3 regions of the Variovorax endophyticus genome follow, and region 1 is predicted to be linked to each of the others. Evidence: predicted binding sites of a transcription regulator. Region 1 holds the regulator's gene; each other region holds the start of a gene.
What was found. Region 1 encodes sigma-54, which starts transcription at its own class of promoters, with help from an activator protein. Its sites were predicted from a motif close to TGGCANGNAANCTGCTTT; they were not measured.

Region 1 (6,712 bases):
ACCGGCCCGCTGCACGTGGGCCACGGCCGCCAGGCCGCGCTCGGCGACGCCATCTGCAACCTGCGCGCCTCGCAGGGCGAGCAGGTCTGGCGCGAGTACTACTACAACGACGCCGGCGTGCAGATCCAGACCCTGGCCAACAGCACGCAGCTGCGCGCGCGCGGCTTCAAGCCCGGCGACGCCGAATGGCCGAGCGGCGAGAAGGCCGCGGCCTACAACGGCGACTACATCGCCGACATCGCGGCCGACTTCATCGCGAAGAAGACCGTGAAGTCGGAGGACCGCGAGGTCACGGCCAACGGCGACATCGAGGACCTGGACGCGATCCGCGAGTTCGCCGTCGCCTACCTGCGCCGCGAGCAGGACCTGGACCTGCAGGCCTTCCGCGTGCGCTTCGACCAGTACTACCTCGAGTCCAGCCTCTACACCAGCGGCCGCGTCGAGCGCGCGGTGGCGCAGCTGGTCGCCGCGGGCAAGACCTACGAGCAGGACGGCGCGCTGTGGCTCAAGTCGACCGACTACGGCGACGACAAGGACCGCGTGATGAAGAAGCAGGACGGCACGTACACCTATTTCGTGCCCGACGTCGCCTATCACATCGCCAAGTGGGAGCGCGGCTTCCACAAGGTCATCAACATCCAGGGCACCGACCACCACGGCACCATCGCGCGCGTGCGCGCCGGCGTGCAGGCCGCCAGTCAATTTGAAGGGTGGGGCATCCCCGAGGGCTACCCCGACTACGTGCTGCACACCATGGTGCGCGTCACCAAGGGCGGCGAGGAGGTCAAGATCAGCAAGCGCGCCGGCAGCTACGTCACGCTGCGCGACCTGATCGAGTGGACCAGCACCGACGCCGTGCGCTTCTTCCTGCTGAGCCGCAAGCCCGACACCGAATACACCTTCGACGTCGACCTGGCCGTGGCGCAGAACAACGACAACCCGGTGTACTACGTGCAGTACGCGCATGCGCGCATCTGCTCGGTGCTCGCGGCCTGGGGCGGCGATGCGGCCGTGCTGCAGGGCGTCGACCTGTCGCCGCTCGAGAGCCCGGCGGCCCAGTCGCTGATGTTGCTCTTGGCCAAGTACCCCGAGATGCTGAGCGCCGCGGCCAAGGATTTCGCGCCGCACGACGTCACCTTCTACCTGCGCGAACTGGCGGCCACGTACCACAGCTACTACGACGCCGAGCGCATCCTGGTGGACGACGAGGCGGTGAAGCTGGCGCGCCTGGCGCTGGTCGCCGCGACCGCGCAGGTGCTGCACAATGGCCTCGCGATCCTCGGCGTCACCGCGCCGCGCAAGATGTGAACCCCCTCACCATGAAGAAGACAACCAGACAACGCGGCAACATCGTCATCGGCCTGATCATCGGCCTGGTGCTCGGCCTGGGCGTCGCGCTGGGTATCGCGGTCTACGTGACCAAGGTGCCGATCCCCTTCGTCACCAAGACGCAGCGCGGCGGTGCCGAGCAGGACGAGGCCGAGGCGCGCAAGAACCGCGACTGGGATCCGAACGCCCCGCTGGCCGGCAAGCCGCAGCAGCCCCGTCCCGCGGCCGCCGGCCCGGTCGGCGCGCCGCCTTCCGGCGACAACGCCAATCCCGCCACCGCCGCGGTCTCGCCCGGCACCCCGCCGCCCACGGCGCCGGTGCCGGTGGTGGTCGCGCCCAAGCCCGCGCGGCCCGCCCCGGTGCCGGCCGAGGCCAATGCGCTGCCGCCCTCGAACGATCCGCTCGGCGACCTGGCCCGGGCGCGTGCCGGCAGCGTCGGCGGCAGCACCACGGTGGCCGCCGCCCCGTCGTCGAGCAGCGGCAATGCCGCGGCCGCCACCGGCTCCGGCGGCGCCGATCCCTTCATGTACTTCGTGCAGGCCGGCGCCTTCCGCACCACCGAGGACGCCGAGGCGCAGCGCGCCAAGCTCTCGCTGATGGGCGTCGAGGCCCGCGTGACCGAGCGCGAGCAGGCCGGCCGCACCGTCTACCGCGTGCGCGCCGGTCCGTTCAACAAGAAGGACGACGCCGACCGCCTCAAGGAACGGATGGACGGCGCCGGCCTCGACTCGGCGCTGGTGCGCGTCCAGCGCTGAGCGCCGCCCGGGCCGGGGAGGGCACCATCCGGTGGTGGCCTTTCCCGACAACGGTCATGGTTTTTCTTTAAGCTTCGCCGCGGTCCGCGCCGCCCCCGGTTTCCCGGAGCCCCGAGCACCGCGCGCGGGAACTCCGCTTCACCGGCCCGGCTCAGTCTGCCGTCTATCAACTGGAGATCTCTTTCCCATGAAACGTCGTGATTTCTCGCTGGCCGCCGCCGCCGGTTCGCTCGGACTGCTGGCCCACCTGCCGGCGCAGGCCCAGGCCCGCGCGCCCAAGGCCGGCACCGAATACCTCGTGCTCGACAAGCGCGTGCCGGTCGATGCGCCGGCCGGCAAGATCGAGGTGATCGAGTTCTTCTCGTACAACTGCCCGCACTGCAACGACTTCGAGCCCGCGCTCGAGGCCTGGGCCAAGAGCAAGCCCGCCGACGTGGTGCTGCGCCGCGTGCCGGTGCCCTTCGTGGGCAACGATGTCGAAGCCAAGCAGCGCCTGTACTACGCGCTCGAGGCAATGGGCAAGGTCGACGAGTACCAGCCCAAGGTCTTCAGCGCGATCCACGCCCAGCGCCAGAACGTCAACGGCGACGCCAACATCGTGACCTGGGCCGAGAAGAGCGGCCTCGACGCCGCGAAGTTCAAGGAGCTGTTCACCTCCTTCGGCGTGGCGAGCAAGGCCAAGCGCGCCTCGCAGCTGACCGACGCCTACAAGGTGGCCGGCGTGCCCGCGCTGGCCGTGGCCGGCCGCTGGTACGTGGACGGCGAGACCGCCGGCAACATGAACAAGGCGCTGGCGGTCACCAATTTCCTGATCGGCGAAGCCCGCAAGGGTTGATTTCGATTTCGTGGCCGCCGGGAGGCCGGGCCCCATCGAGGGTTCCGGGGCGGCCGGGCCGTCATTCGGCCGGTCGGCAGAACGCGGGGCGATCCCGCGGGGTGCCGTGCCCGGGTTCGCCGCCCCGGGGCTTTTTCATCCGCGCGCATGGGTCTGGCGCGATGGGCCGCATACAATGCAGAGCAAGTTTCGTGCCTCTATGACATCGCACTCTCACCCCACCTCCTCCCTTCGCCGCACCGGCCGCCTCGTGCTGGCCGCGCTGCTGGTGGCCGGCTCCGCCGCCACGGCCCTGGCCGAAACGGCCGACCGGACCAAGCCGATGAACATCGAATCCGATTCGATGCGCTACGACGATCTCAAGCAGACCAGCGTCTTCACCGGCAACGTGGTGGTCACCAAGGGCACCATCATCATCCGCGGTGCGCGCATCGACGTGCGCCAGGACCCCGAGGGCTACCAGTACGGCGTGGTCACCGCGGCGCCCGGCAAGCTCGCCTATTACAAGCAGAAGCGCAACGGCAACGGCGACGAGTGGATCGAGGGCGAGTCCGAGGTCATCGAGTACGACAGCCGCGCCGACAACGTCAAGTTCATCCGCCGCGCCGTCATGCGCCGCCTGGTCGGCGCCACGCCCAACGACGAGAGCAGCGGCGCGCTGATCGTCTACGACCAGAGCAACGACACCTACACCGTCAACGGCTCGACCGTGCCGCCGAACGCCGGCGTGTCGGCACCGGGCGGCGGCGGCCGCGTCAAGGCCATCCTCACGCCGAAGTCGGCCGCGCCCGCGGCACCGGGCGCCTCGGCCCCGGCCACGCGCCGTCCCGCGGCCCCGGCGCCCACGCCGGCCCCGGGCGCCGGCCTGCGCCCGAGCACCACGCTCAGCGGCGAAGCGGAAGAGCGCAAGTGATCGAAGCCGCCGGAACCCAGGAAGCCAACGGCGTGCCGGGCAGCCGCCTCGTCGCGCGCGGCCTGCAGAAGAGCTATGGCAGCCGCAAGGTGGTCAAGGACGTCTCGCTCGACGTGCAGAAGGGCGAAGTCGTCGGACTGCTCGGCCCCAACGGCGCCGGCAAGACCACCTCGTTCTACATGATCGTCGGGCTGGTGCGCGCCGACGCGGGCGAGATCTCCATCGACGGCGAGCCCATCGCCCACATGCCGATCCACCGCCGCGCGCGCATGGGCCTGAGCTACCTGCCGCAGGAAGCCTCGATCTTCCGCAAGCTCACGGTCGAGGAGAACGTGCGCGCGGTGCTCGAGCTGCAGCGCGAGCCCGACGCCAACGGCCGGCCGCAGGCGCTGTCGAAGCAGCGCATGGAAGAGCGCCTGTCGGAACTGCTGGCCGACCTGCGCGTCGACCACCTGCGCGATTCGCCCGCGCTCGCGCTGTCGGGCGGCGAACGCCGCCGCGTCGAGATCGCGCGCGCGCTGGCCACCCAGCCGCGCTTCATCCTGCTCGACGAACCCTTCGCCGGCATCGACCCGATCGCGGTGATCGAGATCCAGCGCATCATCAGCTTCCTGAAGGAACGCGGGATCGGCGTGCTCATCACCGACCACAACGTGCGCGAGACGCTGGGCATCTGCGATCACGCCTTCATCATCAGCGACGGCCATGTGCTGGCACAGGGCACGCCCTCGGAGATCGTCGACAACGCCGAAGTGCGCCGGGTCTACCTGGGCGAGCACTTCCGCATGTGATGACCCTCGCGCCAGCCATTTCCTGAGGGCATGAAACAAGGCTTGTCGCTGCGCGTTTCGCAGCATCTCGCGCTGACGCCTCAGCTGCAGCAGTCGATCCGACTGCTGCAGCTCTCCACGCTCGAACTGAGCCAGGAGGTCGAGCAGATGCTCGACGAGAACCCCTTCCTCGAGCGCACCGCCGAGGAAGCCGCGCGCGAGGAATTCGGCCTCGACGCCGCCGACACGCCCGCGCCGCGCGAGGACACCGAGCGCGAGGCCGAGAGCGACTACGCGGGCGCCGCGCCCTCGACCTCGACCACGTCCACCGAGACCGCCTCGTCGTCCGAGGCCGAGCCGGCCCTCGACTCGCCCGAGCGCGAGCCCGACTGGGAAGGCGACGGCACCGTCGACATGGCGCCCGACGACAGCGAGTGGGGCAGCGACGCGCCCGCGCGCAACAACAGCAGCACCGGCGACGACGAGCGCGCCGATGCCACCGAGCTCGCGCGCAGCCAGGAATCGCTGCAGTCCTTCCTGCACCGCCAGGCGCTGAGCCTGCGGCTCAACGAGAACGACAGCGCTGCGCTGCGCTTTTTGATCGAGTCGCTCAACGACGACGGCTACCTCGAGGATTCGCTGCCGGCGCTGGCCTCGGGCCTCGCGGGCGACGACAACGACCAGTTCGACGAGCTGGTGCACCACTTCCAGGTCGCGCTCGGCCTGCTGCAGAGCCTGGAGCCCGCGGGCGTGGGCGCGCGCGATCTCGGCGAATGCCTCGCGATCCAGCTGCGCGCGCTGGCCGACGAAGACGAGACCGAGGAAGAAGAGCTGGTGCGCAAGACCGCGCTCGCCATCTGCAAGCAGCCGATGGAGCTGCTCGCGCGGCGCGACTTCAAGCGCCTGGCCACGCTCACGCGCACCAACGAGGAACTGGTGCGCTCGGCGCTGCAGGTCATCGCGCGCCTGGAGCCCAAGCCGGGCCGCCGCTTCGTCGACGTCGAGCGCAACATCGTCATTCCCGACGTGATCGTCACCAAGACCGGCCGCGGCACCAACGTGAAGTTCCGCGTCATGCTCAACCCCGAGGTGATGCCGCGGCTGCGCGTGCACGACATCTATGCCGGCGCGCTCAAGTCGCACAAGGGCGAGGGCAGCCAGGCGCTGTCGCAGCGGCTGCAGGAGGCGCGCTGGTTCATCAAGAACATCCAGCAGCGCTTCGACACCATCCTGCGCGTGAGCAACGCCATCGTCGAGCGGCAGAAGAGCTACTTCGTGCACGGCGAGCTCGCGATGCGCCCGCTGGTGCTGCGCGAGATCGCCGACGAGCTCGGGCTGCACGAATCCACCATCTCGCGCGTGACCACCGCCAAGTACATGGCCACGCCCTTCGGCACGGTCGAGCTCAAGTACTTCTTCGGCTCGGCGCTGGGCACCGAGACCGGCGGCAATGCCTCGAGCACCGCGGTGCGCGCGCTGATCAAGCAGTTCGTCGGTTCGGAGAGCGTGAAGAAGCCGCTGTCGGACAGCCAGATCTCCGAGATGCTCAAGGAGCAGGGCATCGAGTGCGCGCGCCGCACCGTCGCCAAGTACCGCGAGGCGCTGCGCATCGCGCCCGCCAACCTGCGCAAGGCCCTGTAGAAAGCCGCCGATGGCCCGACGCCTGCTGTCTGGGCTCTGGATGTCCGCCCTCGCGGCCACGCTGCTGGCCGCCGGCTGCGCCTCGTTGCCCGACGAGGCCCCGCGCACTCCCACCAAGGCCATCGCCGTGTCGAAGGACACCGCGCTCGGGCGCATCGCGCTGGCCGCGCAGCCCGACCCCGACCTCAGCGGCTTTCGCCTCATGCCCGGCGGCGACTTCGCCTTCGACACCCGCATCCAGCTCGCGCGCCGCGCCCAGCGCACGCTCGACGTCCAGTACTACCAGATCGAGAACGACGAGACCGGCCGCTACCTGCTGCGCACCCTGCGCGACGCCGCGCAGCGCGGCGTGCGGGTGCGCGTGCTGATGGACGACCTCTACACCGCGGGCGAGGACGAGCTGCTGCGCGGCTTCGCGGCCACGCCCAACGTCGAGCTGCGCCTGTTCAACCCCTTTCCGGCCGGCCGC
Region 2 (6,712 bases), on a different contig from region 1:
GTCGAGGATTGAGCGCCACCGCGCCGTTCGACTGAGCAAAGGCCCCGGTGTTCGCCCCGGGGCCTTTTCTATTTGAGGAAGGCGTCGTACGCGGTCTTGAGGATCAGCGCGCTCACCACGACCATGAACACGATCCGCACGAAGCCCGCGCCGTGCCTGAGCGCCACGCGCGTGCCGATCAGGCTGCCGGCCACGTTGGCGACCGCCATCGCCAGCCCGTAATGCCACCAGACATGGCCCTTGAGCGCGAGCAGCAGCAGCGCCGCGCCGTTGGTGAGCACGTTGATGACCTTGGCCGAGGCCGAGGCGTTGAGGAAGTCGTAGCCCATCCAGCGCACGAACAGGAACACCAGGAAGCTGCCCGTGCCGGGGCCGAAGAAGCCGTCGTAGACGCCGATGCCCAGGCCGATGCTGCAGGCCGCGAGCGTCTCGGCGCGGCCGGTGAAGCGCGGCGCGTGGTGACGCCCCATGTCCTTGCGCGCGAGCGTGTAGAGCAGCACCGCCAGCAGGATGGCCGGCAGCGCGCGGCGCAGGAAGTCGCCCGGGAACTGGGTGACGCCCCAGGCGCCGGCCAGCGCGCCGCAGAAACCGGCCAGCGCGGCCGGCCACAGCGCGCCCCAGCGCATCTGCACACGCTGGCTGAACTGCGCCGCCGAAGCGGCCGTGCCCCAGATCGACGCGCTCTTGTTGGTGCCCAGCAACGTGGCCGGCGGTGCCCCGGGGAAGGCGGCGAACAGCGCCGGCACCAGGATCAGTCCACCACCGCCCACGATCGCATCCACGAACCCCGCGAGCAGCGAGGCCGCGGTCATCAGCCACATTTCCATGGCTGCGATTGTCGCACTGGAATCACTATCAAAAGAGTAGCAACCAATGGCGACGCAGCCGACTCTCCGGCTGCTTTTCAAGGCAAGAAATCGGGGCGCCGATGCGAAAGCGACAGGCAAAAAAAAGCGCCGACCAGCGGCGCTTCTGAATTTTTCAACCCGGCTCTCGGATGTAGCCTTTTGGATGATTGTTCTTGTCGATCGGGAATTTGTCTCCTCGGCCCTCGGCAGCACGAGCAGGGCCCGTTCGCGAGTGGCTGGACTTTAGGGGGTGCACCGCCGCAGTGCATTGGGAATTACCCGCTTTGCCTTACTTTCGCGCACGGCGTAGCAAACCAAAGTGTTTCACGCAGTTAACGATGTGGCACGACTTGTGCACAGAGCCCGGGACCACCACTCCAAGAAGAGACCGCCCCCATGGCCCTGGTACCGCAAGCCTCCATCAGCGCCGCGGACACCGCGTGGATGATGACCTCCACGGTGCTGGTGCTGCTGATGACGCTGCCGGGCATCGCGCTCTTCTATGCCGGCATGGTGCGGCGCAAGAACGTGCTCGCCACCATGGCCTGCGTGGTCGCCATCGCCGCGGTGGTGTCGCTGACCTGGTTCGCGCTCGGCTACTCGCTGGCCTTCACGCCCGGCTGGCCCTGGCTCGGCGGCACCGGGCGCTTCTGGTTCGCGGGCTTCGACTACCTGAAGGACGCCGGCACGCTGGCCGTGAGCCACGTGGCGCCCAACGTGCCCGAAACGGTCTACGCGATGTTCCAGCTGAGCTTCGCGATCATCACCACCGCGCTGGTGCTCGGCGCCTTCGTCGAGCGCATGCGCTTCTCGGCGGTGCTGTGGTTCGCGCTGCTGTGGAGCGTGCTGGTCTACGCACCGATCGCGCACTGGGTCTGGGAGCCCGGCGGCTGGCTCACGCAGATGGGCGCGCTCGACTTCGCGGGCGGCTCGGTGGTGCACGTCAATGCGGGCGTGGCGGGACTGGTCTGCGCCTATGCGCTGGGCCCGCGCCGCGGCTACGGCCGCGAGCCCTTCGAGCCCTACAACCTGGCCTTCACCATGGCCGGCGCCAGCCTGCTGTGGGTGGGCTGGTTCGGCTTCAATGCGGGCTCGGCGGTGGCGGCCGACGGGCGCGCGGGCCTCGCGATGCTGGTCACGCACGTGGCGGCCGCCGCGGGCGCGGCGAGCTGGATGATCGCCGAGTGGACGGTGCGCCGCAGCCCCTCGCTGCTGGGCCTGTGCTCGGGCCTGGTCGCGGGGCTGGTGGCGATCACGCCGGCCGCGGGCTTCGTCACGCCGCCCTCGGCGCTGGCCATCGGCGCCATCGCCGGCCTGGCCTGCTACTGGGGCGCCACCGGCCTCAAGCGCCTGCTGGGCGCGGACGATTCGCTCGACGTGTTCGGCGTGCACGGCATCGGCGGCATCGTGGGCGCGCTGCTCACGGGCGTGTTCGCCGACAAGGCCATCTCTGGCGCCAGCGGCAACGTGCTGACGCAGGCGATCGCGGTCGGCGGCGTGGCGGTCTACAGCGCGGCCGGCACCGCGATCGTGCTGTTCCTGGTGCGCGTGCTGGTGGGGCTGCGCGTCGATCCCGACAGCGAGGTGCAGGGGCTCGACCTGGCCCAGCACCGCGAACACATCGGAGGCTGAACCGCGATGGATGGCCACGTCATGTCCGAGAGCGAGCGCATCGCGCTCGCGGCGCGCCTGCACGTGGCCCTGCGCCGCAAGCACGGCCGCGTGACCGACACCGAGTGGATGGCCGTCAATGCCGAGTACGCCACCGAGATGGTGCGCTTCGCGCGCGCGCATGCGGCCGAGACCCACGACGACGAGCTCGCGGCCATCGCGCTGCGGCTCGAGCAGGCGATGGAGCCGCTGGCGCGCGCCGCGCGGCTCGAGGCCGCGGCGCGGCTGCCCGATGGCAGCGGGCGGCAGCCGCCGCCAAAGTACATCGGCGGCCTGCGTTAGACCGTCTTCGCGAGCGCCGTGTCGCGGATCGCCTGCAGCGTGGTCGACGGCGTGATCGCCTCCGGATCGAGCACGCAGTGCAGGATCGCGGGCTTGCCGCTGGCCCGCGCGCGCGCCAGCGCGGGGCCGAACTCGGCGGTGCTCGTCACGCGCTCGCCGTGGCCGCCGAACACCTCGGCATAGCCGCGGAAGTCGGGGTTCTTCAGCTGCGTGGCGCTGACGCGGCCCGGGTAGTGGCGCTCCTGGTGCATGCGGATGGTGCCGTACATGGCGTTGTCGAGCAGCACCACGAGGATCGGCAGCCCGTACTGCACCGCGGTCGCGAACTCCTGGCCGTGCATCAGGAAGTCGCCGTCGCCCGCGAACACCACCACCTCGCGCTGCGGCCAGAGCCGCTTCGCGCCGACGCCGGCCGGCAGGCCGTAGCCCATCGAGCCGCTGGTGGGCGCGAGCTGGCTCGCGAAGGCGCGGAACGGCCAGAAGCGGTGCACCCAGGTCGCGAAGTTGCCCGCGCCGTTGCAGAAGATGGTGTCGTGCGGCAGCACCTCGCGCAGGTGCTGCATCACCTCGCCCATCTGCAGCGGACCCGGCACGCGGATCGGCGCCGGATCGCTCCAGCGCAGGAACTCCTCGCGCGCCTCGGCAGTGCGCGACTTCCAGGCCGGCGCCCGCGCCGGCTTCAGCCCGGCCACCGCCTCGGCGAAGGCACGCGGCGTGGCATGGATGCCCAGCGCGGGCCGGTAGAGCTTGCCGAGTTCGTCGGCATCGGCATGCACGTGCACCAGCGCCTGCGCGGGCTGCGGAATGGCCAGCAGCTCGTAGCCCTGCGACGGCACCTCCGACAGCCGGCCGCCGACCAGCAGCACCAGGTCGGCCTCGCGGAGGCGCTGCAGCATGCGCGGATTGGCGCCCAGCCCCAGGTCGCCCGCGTAGCAGGGATGCTCGGCCGACAGCAGCATCTGGCGCCGGAACGAGCAGTACACGGGCAGCGAGTGGGCCTCGGCGAACTGCGCGAACTGCCGCGCGGCCTCGGCCGACCAGCGGCTGCCGCCGAGCACCACCACCGGCCGCTCGGCCTGCGCGAGGCGCTGCTGGAGCTCGGCGATCTGCGCCGCGCCCGGATGGGTCTCGGTCACGGCATAGGGCAGCGCGTCGGCCACCGCGGCGGCCTCGGTCAGCATGTCCTCGGGCAGCGCGATCACCACCGGACCGGGCCGGCCCGAGGTCGCCACGTGGAAGGCGCGCGACACCAGCTCGGGCACGCGCGCGGGGTCGTCGATCTGCACCACCCACTTGGCCATGGTGCCGAACACCGCACCGTAGTCGAGCTCCTGGAAGGCCTCGCGCCCCAGTGCCTCGCGCGCCACCTGGCCCACGAACAGCAGCAGCGGCGTCGAGTCCTGGTGCGCGATGTGCACGCCGGCCGAGGCATTGGTCGCGCCCGGTCCGCGCGTGACGAAGCAGACGCCGGGCCGGCCGGTGAGCTTGCCCTGGGCCTCGGCCATCATGGTGGCGCCGCCTTCCTGGCGGCAGACGGTGACGGCGATCGAGGCGTCATGCAGCGCATCGAGCACCGCGAGGAAGCTTTCGCCGGGAACGCAGAACAGCTGCTCGACGCCGTGCAGGACGAGCTGGTCGACCAGGAGCTGGCCGCCGGTGCGGGAGGTGGGGGTCACGAGAGGGCTCCGATGCGAGGGAGAAGAAGAAGGAAGGACGGATTCATTCGAGCGCCGCGCAGGCCGCCGCGATGCGCGCGCAGGCCTCCTCGAGCTGCGCCATCGAGGTCGCGTACGAGATGCGGAAATAGGGCGCGAGCCCGAACACGCTGCCCGGCACCACCGCCACCTCGAAGTCCTCGAGCAGGTAGCGGCAGAAGTCCGCGTCGCTGGCCAGCAGCGCGCCATGGCGCGTGCGCCGGCCCAGCAGGCCCTGGCAGCGCGCGAAGGTATAGAACGCGCCCTCGGGCCGCGGGCAGTGCAGGCCGTCGATGCGGTTCAGCGCGGCCACCACGAAGTCGCGCCGGCGCTGGAAGTCGTCGCGCCGCTCGGCCACGATCTGCTGCGGCCCGGTCAGCGCCTCGATCGCCGCGGCCTGGCTCACCGACGAGGGGCACGAGGTGGTCTGGCTCTGCACCACGGCCATCGCCGCGATCAGCGCGCGCGGCCCGGCGCCGTAGCCCACGCGCCAGCCGGTCATCGCATAGGCCTTCGACACGCCGTTGATCGTCAAGGTGCGCTCGCGCAACCGCGGCTCCACCGCCGCCGGCGTGGCGAAGGCCAAGCCGTCGTAGAGGATGTGCTCGTAGATGTCGTCGGCCAGCACCCACACACGCGGATGCCGCAGCAGCACCTCGCACAGCGGCTTCAATTGATCGGCGCCGTAGGCCGCGCCGCTCGGGTTCGAGGGCGAGTTCAGGAACAACCAGCGCGTGCGCGGCGTGATCGCCGCCTCGAGCTGCGCGGCCTCGAGCCGGAAGCCCTGCGCGTCGCCGCAGGGCACGCCGACCGGCACGCCGCCGCAGATGCGCACGATGTCGGCGTACGAGGTCCAGTAGGGCGCGGGCAGGATCACCTCGTCGCCCGGATCCAGGCTCGCCATCAGCGCGTTGAAGATCACCTGCTTGGCGCCCGCGCTCACGCTGATCTCGTCGAGGCCGAAGTCCAGCGCGTTGTCGCGCCTGAACTTGAGCTGCACCGCCGCCTTCATCGCCGGGCTGCCGTCGAGCACCGTGTAGCGCGTGTCGCCGCGCCCGATGGCGCGCACCGCGGCCTCGCGCACGTTGTCGGGCGTGTCGAAGTCGGGCTCGCCCGCGCCCAGCACGATCACCGGGCGGCCCGCGCGTTTGAGCGCATTGGCATGGTCGGTGATGCGCAGGATCTCCGACACGCCGAGCGCGCGCACGCGCTGCGCCGGCACGAAGTCCGAGGAAGAAGAGACGGCGGCAGCGGGACTCACTTGGCGTAGCTCTCCAGCGGCTTGTCGTTGGGCTCGAGCACCAGCTGCTTGAGCATCGCGCTCATCGGCAGGTTCAGGCTGGTGTTTTTCGGCGGGATCGGCGCCACGAACCACTTGGTGTAGAGGCGCTCGAGCTCGCCGCTCTTCATGAGGCGGCGCAGCGCGCCGTCGACCGCGGCCTTGAAGGCCGGGTCGTCCTTGCGGAACAGCAGCGCGATCGGCTCCGAGCCCAGCGGCTCGCCGACGATGCGGTAGGCCGTCGGGTTCTTCGAGTTCGCGATGATCCCGGCCAGCAGGTTGTCGTCGAGCACGAAGGCATCGGCACGGCCGGACTCCATCAGCAGGAAGCTCTCGAGGTGGTCCTTGCCGAGCATGGTGTTGATGCTCACGTTGTTGCTGCGCTCGCGCTTGCGCAGCAGCTGCACCGCCGTCGTACCGGTGGAGGCCGACACGGTGCGGCCCGCGAGCTGGTCGAGCGTGGTGATGCCCGAGTCGACGCGCGTGGCCATGCGCACCTCGCTCACGTAGGTGGTGAGCGCGAAGGCCACCTGCTGCTGGCGCGCGAGGTTGTTGGTGGTGGGGCCGCAGCCGATGTCGAGCGTGCCGTTCTGCACCAGCGGGATGGTGTTCTGCGCCGTGACCGCCATGTACTCGAGCTTCGCGGCCGGCACGATGTCTTTGAGCACGCGCTCGCACAGCTCCACGTGGTAACCCACGTACTTCTCGCCCGCGCCCAGCATGTAGGCCATGGGCGGCGAGGCCTCGCGCACGCCCAGCACCGCCTTGCCGCTGGCGGCGATCTTCTCGAGCGTGCCCGCGGGCGCCGGTTGCTGCGCGCCGGCCGTGGCGGCCAGGGCCAGCAGCAGCGTGGCGGCCGCGGCCTTGAGCGGGTGCAGGGATGGAATGAAGTTCATGTCGTCGTCTCCTCGTCGTTGTGGTGGATGGTCAGGCAAGCG
Region 3 (6,712 bases), on a different contig from region 1:
GCGCCAGCGCCTCGAAGGTCACGAGGCACTGGATCGGCGGGATGTGCTGCAGGGCCATGCGGCGAAGGCTCGCGCTCAGTCCTCGAAGAAATGGACCGGCAGGCCGGGCGTCTCGACGCGCATCGACAGCACCCTGCCCGAGGCGGGCTTCTGCGCCAGTTCGGCCTCGGGCCGGCCCTTGCGCGCGGTGGTGACGAACAGCGTGCGCAGGTCGTCGCCACCGAAGCAGGGCATGGTCGGGCACTGCACCGGCAGCGCGAAGGCGGCCACGACCTCGCCCGAGGGCGCGAGGCGCAGCAGCTGCGCGCCCTCGAACATCGCGACCCAGTAGTGGCCCTCGGCATCGACCGTGGCGCCGTCGGGCCGCCCGCCGTAGGCCAGCGCCGAGCCGGGCGCCCAGCCCTCGGGCTTGGCGTCGAACCGCTTGAAGACGCGGCCGTGCGAGAGCGTGTTGTGCGCGGCGTCCCAGTCCCAGGCGCGCACCGCGTGGGCCGGCGTGTCGGCCCAGTAGAGCGTGCGCGCATCGGGCGAGAACGCGAGGCCGTTGGCCGTGGTCACGCCCTCGGCCATCTGCGAGAGCATCGGCGACTGGCCGTCGTCGCGGCGCGCATCGAGGCAGTAGAGCGCGGCATTGGCGCGGTCCTTGGCCTCGTTGATGCTGCCGGCCCAGAAGCGGCCGAGCGCGTCGCACTTGCCGTCGTTGAAGCGCATGGTGGCCGCGTCGTGCTCCACGCGCGCGATCGCGGTCAGCGCGCCGCCCCATTCGCGCGCGCGGTAGATGCCGTCGCGCAGCGCGATCACCAGGCCGCCGCTGCGCGCGGGCGCCATGCAGCCGGGTTCGGTCGGCAGGTCCCAGCGCTCGACCGCGCCGCCGGCACCGATCTCGCCACGCGTGCGCAGCACCGCGCGGCCGGGAATGTCGAGCCAGTACAGGGAACGTTCCTGCGGGTGCCAGAACGGCGATTCGCCGAGGGCGCTGAGGCTGTTGTCCAGGGGGGTCCACATGACGGGGATTGTGCCCCCGCGCCACGGCCCGCCGCTGTCGGACCGCACCGGGCCGCGCCGCGCCGAGGACAAAAAAAAGCCCGCTCGCACCGGAGTGCTTGCGGGCCGAACATCCAAAGGAGACTCTCGCTGAAAAAATGGGCTTCAGGAAACCTTGGAAGGACCTTGGAAAACTTGGGGTGGTGGTCTGGTGGCGGACCGCGGGTCCCTTCCTCTGGAGCGAGGAACCCGCGGTGTCCTTGTCGCGTGTCGGAGAGGTTCCGATCAGCGGTTGTAGGCGGTTTCGCCGTGCGACGAGATGTCGAGGCCTTCGCGCTCTTCCTCTTCGGTCACACGCAGGCCGAGCACCAGGTCGGCGATCTTGAAGGCGATGAACGCCACGACGCCGGACCAGACGATGGTGAACAGCACGCTCTTGATCTGGATCCAGACCTGGGCGCCCATCGAGAAGGTGTCGGGGGTCAGGCCGCCGGTGCCGCCGAGGCCCTGGGCCGCGAACACGCCGGTCAGGATGGCACCCAGGATACCGCCCACGCCGTGGACGCCGAACACGTCGAACGCGTCGTCGGCACCGAGCATGCGCTTGAGACCGCCCACGCCCCAGAGGCAGACCAGGCCGGCCAGCAGGCCCAGCACGATCGAACCCATCGGGCCGACGAAGCCGGCGGCGGGGGTCACCGCGACGAGGCCGGCGACGGCACCCGAGGCGGCACCCAGCATCGAGGCCTTGCCCTTGTGCAGGCTCTCGCCCAGGATCCAGGACAGCGCGGCGGCGGCGGTGGCGAGCACCGTGTTCACGAAGGCCAGGCCAGCGGCGGCGTTGGCGGCACCCGCCGAGCCGGCGTTGAAGCCGAACCAGCCGACCCACAGCAGCGAGGCGCCGACCATGGTGAGCGTGAGCGAGTGCGGCGTGAAGGCTTCCTTGCCGTAGCCCACGCGCTTGCCGACCATGTAGGCACCGACCAGGCCGGCCACGCCGGCGTTGATGTGCACCACGGTGCCGCCCGCGAAGTCGAGCGCGCCGTCCTTGCCGAGCAGGCCGCCGCCCCAGACGATGTGGGCCATCGGCACGTAGGCGAAGGTGAACCACAGCACCGAGAACAGCAGCACGGCCGAGAACTTGGCGCGTTCGGCGAAGGCGCCGACGATCAGCGCCACGGTGATGGCGGCGAAGGTGCCCTGGAACGCGACGAACACGTACTCGGGGATCGTCGTGAGCGCGCCGAAGGTCTCCTGCGTCACGCCCTTGAGGAAGATCTTGTCGAAGGTACCGACGAAGCTTCCTTCACCCGTGAAGGCGAGGCTGTAGCCGTAGATGGCCCACAGGATGCTGATCAGCGAGAAGATCACGAAGACCTGCATCAGCACCGACAGCATGTTCTTCGAGCGGCCCAGGCCGCCGTAGAACAGCGCGAGGCCGGGGATGGTCATCAGGATCACGAGCAGCGTGGAGGTCAGCATCCAGGCGGTGTCGCCCGAATCGACCTTGGGTGCCGGTGCCGCGGCCGGCGCGGCGGGAGCGGCAGCAGCCGGCGCGGCTGCTGCGGCGGGCGCTGCAGCCGGTGCCGAGGCCTCGGCGGCCGGCGCCGACGCGGCAGCGGCGGGCGCGGGCGTCTGCGCGAAGCCGGTGGTGCCGGCGGCAAGCACGCTCAAGCCGAGCGCGAGGGAGACAAGCAGTTTTTTCATGGACGTTGTTCTTTCGGGCCTGGACTCGATCAAAGGGCTTCGCGGCCCGTTTCGCCGGTGCGGATGCGCACGACCTGCTCGAGGTTGTAGACAAAGATCTTGCCGTCGCCGATCTTGCCGGTGCGCGCGGCGCCCTCGACGGCTTCGATCACGCGCTCGACGAGGTCATCCGAGACGGCCGCCTCGATCTTGACCTTGGGCAGGAAGTCGACGACGTACTCCGCGCCGCGGTAGAGCTCGGTGTGGCCCTTCTGGCGGCCGAAGCCCTTGACCTCGGTGACGGTGATCCCCTGCACGCCGATGGCCGAAAGCGCTTCGCGCACTTCGTCGAGCTTGAACGGTTTGATGATGGCTGTGACCAGCTTCATGGGTTGCTCCTTTGGATGGAAAGAATTCGCGCGGCAGCATGGGCCGCGCCTCGTTGTGTGCCGCTTACAGCGTCTTCGTCAGCGTGAGGATGAAGCGCGGCTTGTTGGGCGAGTAGACCTCCTGCACCGTGTAGAAGCCGAAGTCGTACAGCGGGCCGGCCGCGACATTGAACGCGTTCTTCTTGTTCGCGCCCTGCACCGAGCCGGTGAGCGTGAGACCGCCGCCGAAGTCGTAGGTGGCGCCGACGTTGTAGTCGACGTAGTTCTTCGCGGCCGTGTTGTGGCGGATGTCGCTGGAGAAGCGGGTGAAGCCCACGGCGGCCTTGAGCGTGACCTTGGGCACGATCTCCTTGCTGTAGCTCAGGTTCAGGTAGCCGGTGTTGCGGCCCTTGAGGCCCGAGCCCGCCTTGTTGCCGGCGTAGCCGAAGTAGTCCTTCGACACCGTGTGCGAGTACTTGGCCGTGAACGAGCCGAAGGTTTCGTTCGAATAGGTGGCCGCGCCGTACAGCTCGGTGGTGTTGCCGGCGGTGTTGCCCGGGTAGATGTAGGTCAGCGCACCGACGTCCATGTCCAGCGGGCCGGCCTTGAACTTGTAGCCGCCGTACAGGTCGACCTCGACGCTGTTGCCCTTGAGCCAGTTGACGCTGGAATTCCAGTTGCCGACGTAGAAGCCGCTCTCGCCGAAGGCGTAGTCGAAGCCGCCCTGGATCGCGGGCTTGAGGCCACGGGTCTTGGCGTAGTCGTCCCGGCCGATCATGTCCTGGTCCTGGCCGCGGAACTTGTAGTTCGTGGTCAGCGAGATGTTGGCCGTGATCGGCGAGGTCGCGGGGGCCGCGGCAGGCGCCGCCGCAGCGTCTGGGGTGGCCTGCGCCAGGGCGGCGCCCGACGTGGTCAATGCGGTGGCCAGGACGATCAGGGCCTGGGCGGCGGAACGGTGCGTCATCGGGAACTCCTCGCAAGTAGTGTTGTGGAACCTGATGACCCTCAAAGCAGGGAGCGTGCCAAAGTGCACATCCCCCGGCGACCGGTTGAAGCGCCCTCCCGGGAAGAAGCCAAAAATAGTTACAAGCGCAAGGCTTTGTGGCTTGCACTGAAAAAAGAACAAGACGCCCGCGACGACCGGAATCGGGCGCACCAATATAGGGAGGGAGTGAAGGATGAGTCTGTCTTTGGTGCAAAGCCGCGCCTTGCTCGGGCTGGAAGCGGCCAGTGTCACGGTCGAGGTGCATCTGGCCAACGGCCTGCCGAGCTTCACGCTGGTCGGGCTGGCCGAGACCGAGGTCAAGGAGGCGCGCGAGCGCGTGCGCTCGGCCATCCAGAACGCCGGGCTGGAGTTCCCGCACAACAAGCGCATCACCGTGAACCTGGCGCCGGCCGACCTGCCCAAGGATTCGGGCCGCTTCGACCTGCCGATGGCGCTGGGCATCCTCGCGGCCAGCGGCCAGATCGAGGGCGCGCGGCTCGCGGGGCACGAGTTCGCGGGCGAGCTCTCGCTGTCGGGCGAACTGCGGCCGGTGCGCGGCGCGCTCGCGATGGCGCTCGCGCTGCACACGCGCGGCATCGCCACCCGGCTGGTGCTGCCCGCGACCAGCGCCGACGAGGCCGCGCTGGTGCCCGGCGGCGAGGTCTACGGCGCCAGGCACCTGCTCGACGTGGTGCGGCGCTTCCTGCCGGCCGATGCGCAGGCGGGCCTGGAGGCGGACGACGAGGGCTGGTCGCGCGCCCATGCGTCCGCGCAAGCCGATGCCCCCGCCTATGCCGACATGGCCGACGTGAAGGGCCACGCGGGCGCCAAGCGCGCGCTCGAGATCGCCGCGGCCGGCGGCCACAGCCTCCTGATGATGGGCGAGCCGGGCTCGGGCAAGTCGATGCTGGGCCAGCGCTTCGCCGGCCTGCTGCCGCCGATGCGCATCGACGAGGCGCTCGAGAGCGCGGCCATCGCGAGCCTGGGCGGGCGCTTCTCGACCGAGCGCTGGATGCACCGGCCGACCGCGTCGCCGCACCACACCTCGAGCGCGGTGGCGCTGGTGGGCGGCGGTTCGCCGCCGCGGCCCGGCGAGATCTCGATGGCGCACCACGGCGTGCTGTTCCTCGACGAGTTCCCCGAGTTCTCGCGCGCCGCGCTCGAGGCGCTGCGCGAGCCGCTCGAGACCGGCAACATCACCATCGCGCGGGCCGCGCGGCGGGCCGAGTTCCCCGCGCGCTTTCAACTCGTGGCTGCGATGAATCCGTGCCCCTGCGGCTTTTTGGGCGCCCCCACGAAAGCCTGCCGCTGCACGCCCGACCAGGTGGCGCGCTACCAGCGCAAGCTCAGCGGCCCGCTCCTGGATCGCATCGACCTGCACATCGAAGTGCCCGCGATCTCGGCGCCGCAGCTGCTCGACGCGCCCGCGGGCGAGACCACCGCCGCCATCCGCGCGCGCGTGGTCGCCGCACGCGAACGCGCGATCGAACGCCAGGGCCGACCCAACCAGGCGCTGCAGGGCGCCGACATCGACCGCCATGCGTCGCTCGGCGACGAGGCGCGCCGCTTCATGCACACGGCCGCCGCCCGGCTCGGCTGGTCGGCGCGCAGCACGCACCGCGCGCTCAAGGTTGCGCGCACCATCGCCGACCTCGCGGGGGCACCGGTCATCGAGACGGCGCATGTGGCGGAGGCGGTGCAGTACCGGCGGGCGCTGCAGAAAGGCCTGTAGCGCCCCGTGCATCGCTTAGAGTGCGGCGCAATCCCGCTCACTCCAGGCCCGCCATGACCGATCGCGCCCTCCTCGTCATCGACATGCAGAAAGGCATGCAGGAGCCCCGCGCGGGCCGCCGCAACAACCCCGGCGCGGAAGCCCAGGTGCAGCGCCTGCTCATGCACTGGCGCACCACCGGCCGCCCCGTGGTCCATGTGCGCCACATGTCGCGCTTCGCCGATTCGGTGTTCTTCCCGGGCCAGCCGGGCGCTGAATTCCAGGACGCGCTGGCACCGCTGCCCACCGAGCACGTGGTCGAGAAGAACGTGACCGATGCCTTCGCGCACTCGGGCCTCGAGCGCTGGCTGCGCGTGCGCGGCATCGAGGCACTCGTGGTGGTCGGCGTGGCCACCAACATGTCGGTCGAGGCCACGGCGCGCAGCGCCAGCTGCCTCGGCTTCGCGGTCACGGTGGTGTCCGATGCCAGCTTCGCCTTCGACCGCGCGGGCATCGACGGTGCAACTTTCGACGCGGAGCAGGTCCACGCGATGGCGCTGGCCAACCTGCAGGGCGAGTACGCCCGGGTGGCGGCGACGGCCAGCCTGCTCGGCTGACCGCCGCCTTCGCCCCTTACTTGAACTCGTGGCTCACCACCGGCGCCGACTTGCTGTCCTGCACCGTCACGCGCTGCCGGTAGACCTCGAGGTCGCCGTTGCGCACCTCGATGTTGTAGATGCCGGGGCGCAGCGACAGCGACTTGAGCGGCGGGCTCACGCCGCGGTCGGCGCCGTCGACGAAGACCTGGCCCCAGGGCCGGATGTTGAGCGTCACGCGGCCCATGCCGGCCGCGGCGCCCGGCACGGGTGGAACCGCCGTGCCGCCCGCGACCGGGGGCACGGCACCCGGCGCACCCGGCACGCCGGGCGTGCCCGGCGGCACGGTGCCCGCCAGCACCGGCTGCGTGGAGGCCGGCTG

Region 2: KV106_RS10590 (ammonium transporter) is a predicted target of sigma-54. The motif match lies at 1,190-1,207, and genes of this name have one in related genera.
Region 3: KV106_RS20325 (TorF family putative porin) is a predicted target of sigma-54. The motif match lies at 4,046-4,063, and genes of this name have one in related genera.

Annotation. Positions count from the first base shown of each region.
Region 1 covers NZ_JAHUTH010000005.1:267,113-273,824, reverse strand. Annotated here, with positions in the region: gene argS (arginine--tRNA ligase) at 1-1,308, shown strand, start outside; gene KV106_RS09170 (SPOR domain-containing protein) at 1,320-2,084, shown strand; gene KV106_RS09165 (thiol:disulfide interchange protein DsbA/DsbL) at 2,272-2,919, shown strand; gene lptA (lipopolysaccharide transport periplasmic protein LptA) at 3,119-3,832, shown strand; gene lptB (LPS export ABC transporter ATP-binding protein) at 3,829-4,623, shown strand; gene KV106_RS09150 (RNA polymerase factor sigma-54) at 4,654-6,243, shown strand; gene KV106_RS09145 (phospholipase D family protein) at 6,254-6,712, shown strand, end outside.
Region 2 covers NZ_JAHUTH010000006.1:268,662-275,373, forward strand. Annotated here, with positions in the region: gene KV106_RS10580 (tripartite tricarboxylate transporter permease) at 1-12, shown strand, start outside; gene KV106_RS10585 (sulfite exporter TauE/SafE family protein) at 69-827, opposite strand; gene KV106_RS10590 (ammonium transporter) at 1,245-2,480, shown strand; gene KV106_RS10595 (hypothetical protein) at 2,487-2,801, shown strand; gene KV106_RS10600 (thiamine pyrophosphate-binding protein) at 2,798-4,477, opposite strand; gene KV106_RS10605 (pyridoxal phosphate-dependent aminotransferase) at 4,521-5,756, opposite strand; gene KV106_RS10610 (amino acid ABC transporter substrate-binding protein) at 5,753-6,670, opposite strand.
Region 3 covers NZ_JAHUTH010000015.1:58,784-65,495, forward strand. Annotated here, with positions in the region: gene KV106_RS20305 (LysR substrate-binding domain-containing protein) at 1-58, opposite strand, end outside; gene KV106_RS20310 (SMP-30/gluconolactonase/LRE family protein) at 76-1,005, opposite strand; gene KV106_RS20315 (ammonium transporter) at 1,270-2,691, opposite strand; gene glnK (P-II family nitrogen regulator) at 2,721-3,059, opposite strand; gene KV106_RS20325 (TorF family putative porin) at 3,124-4,002, opposite strand; gene KV106_RS20330 (YifB family Mg chelatase-like AAA ATPase) at 4,217-5,755, shown strand; gene KV106_RS20335 (cysteine hydrolase family protein) at 5,809-6,351, shown strand; gene KV106_RS20340 (serine/threonine-protein kinase) at 6,368-6,712, opposite strand, start outside.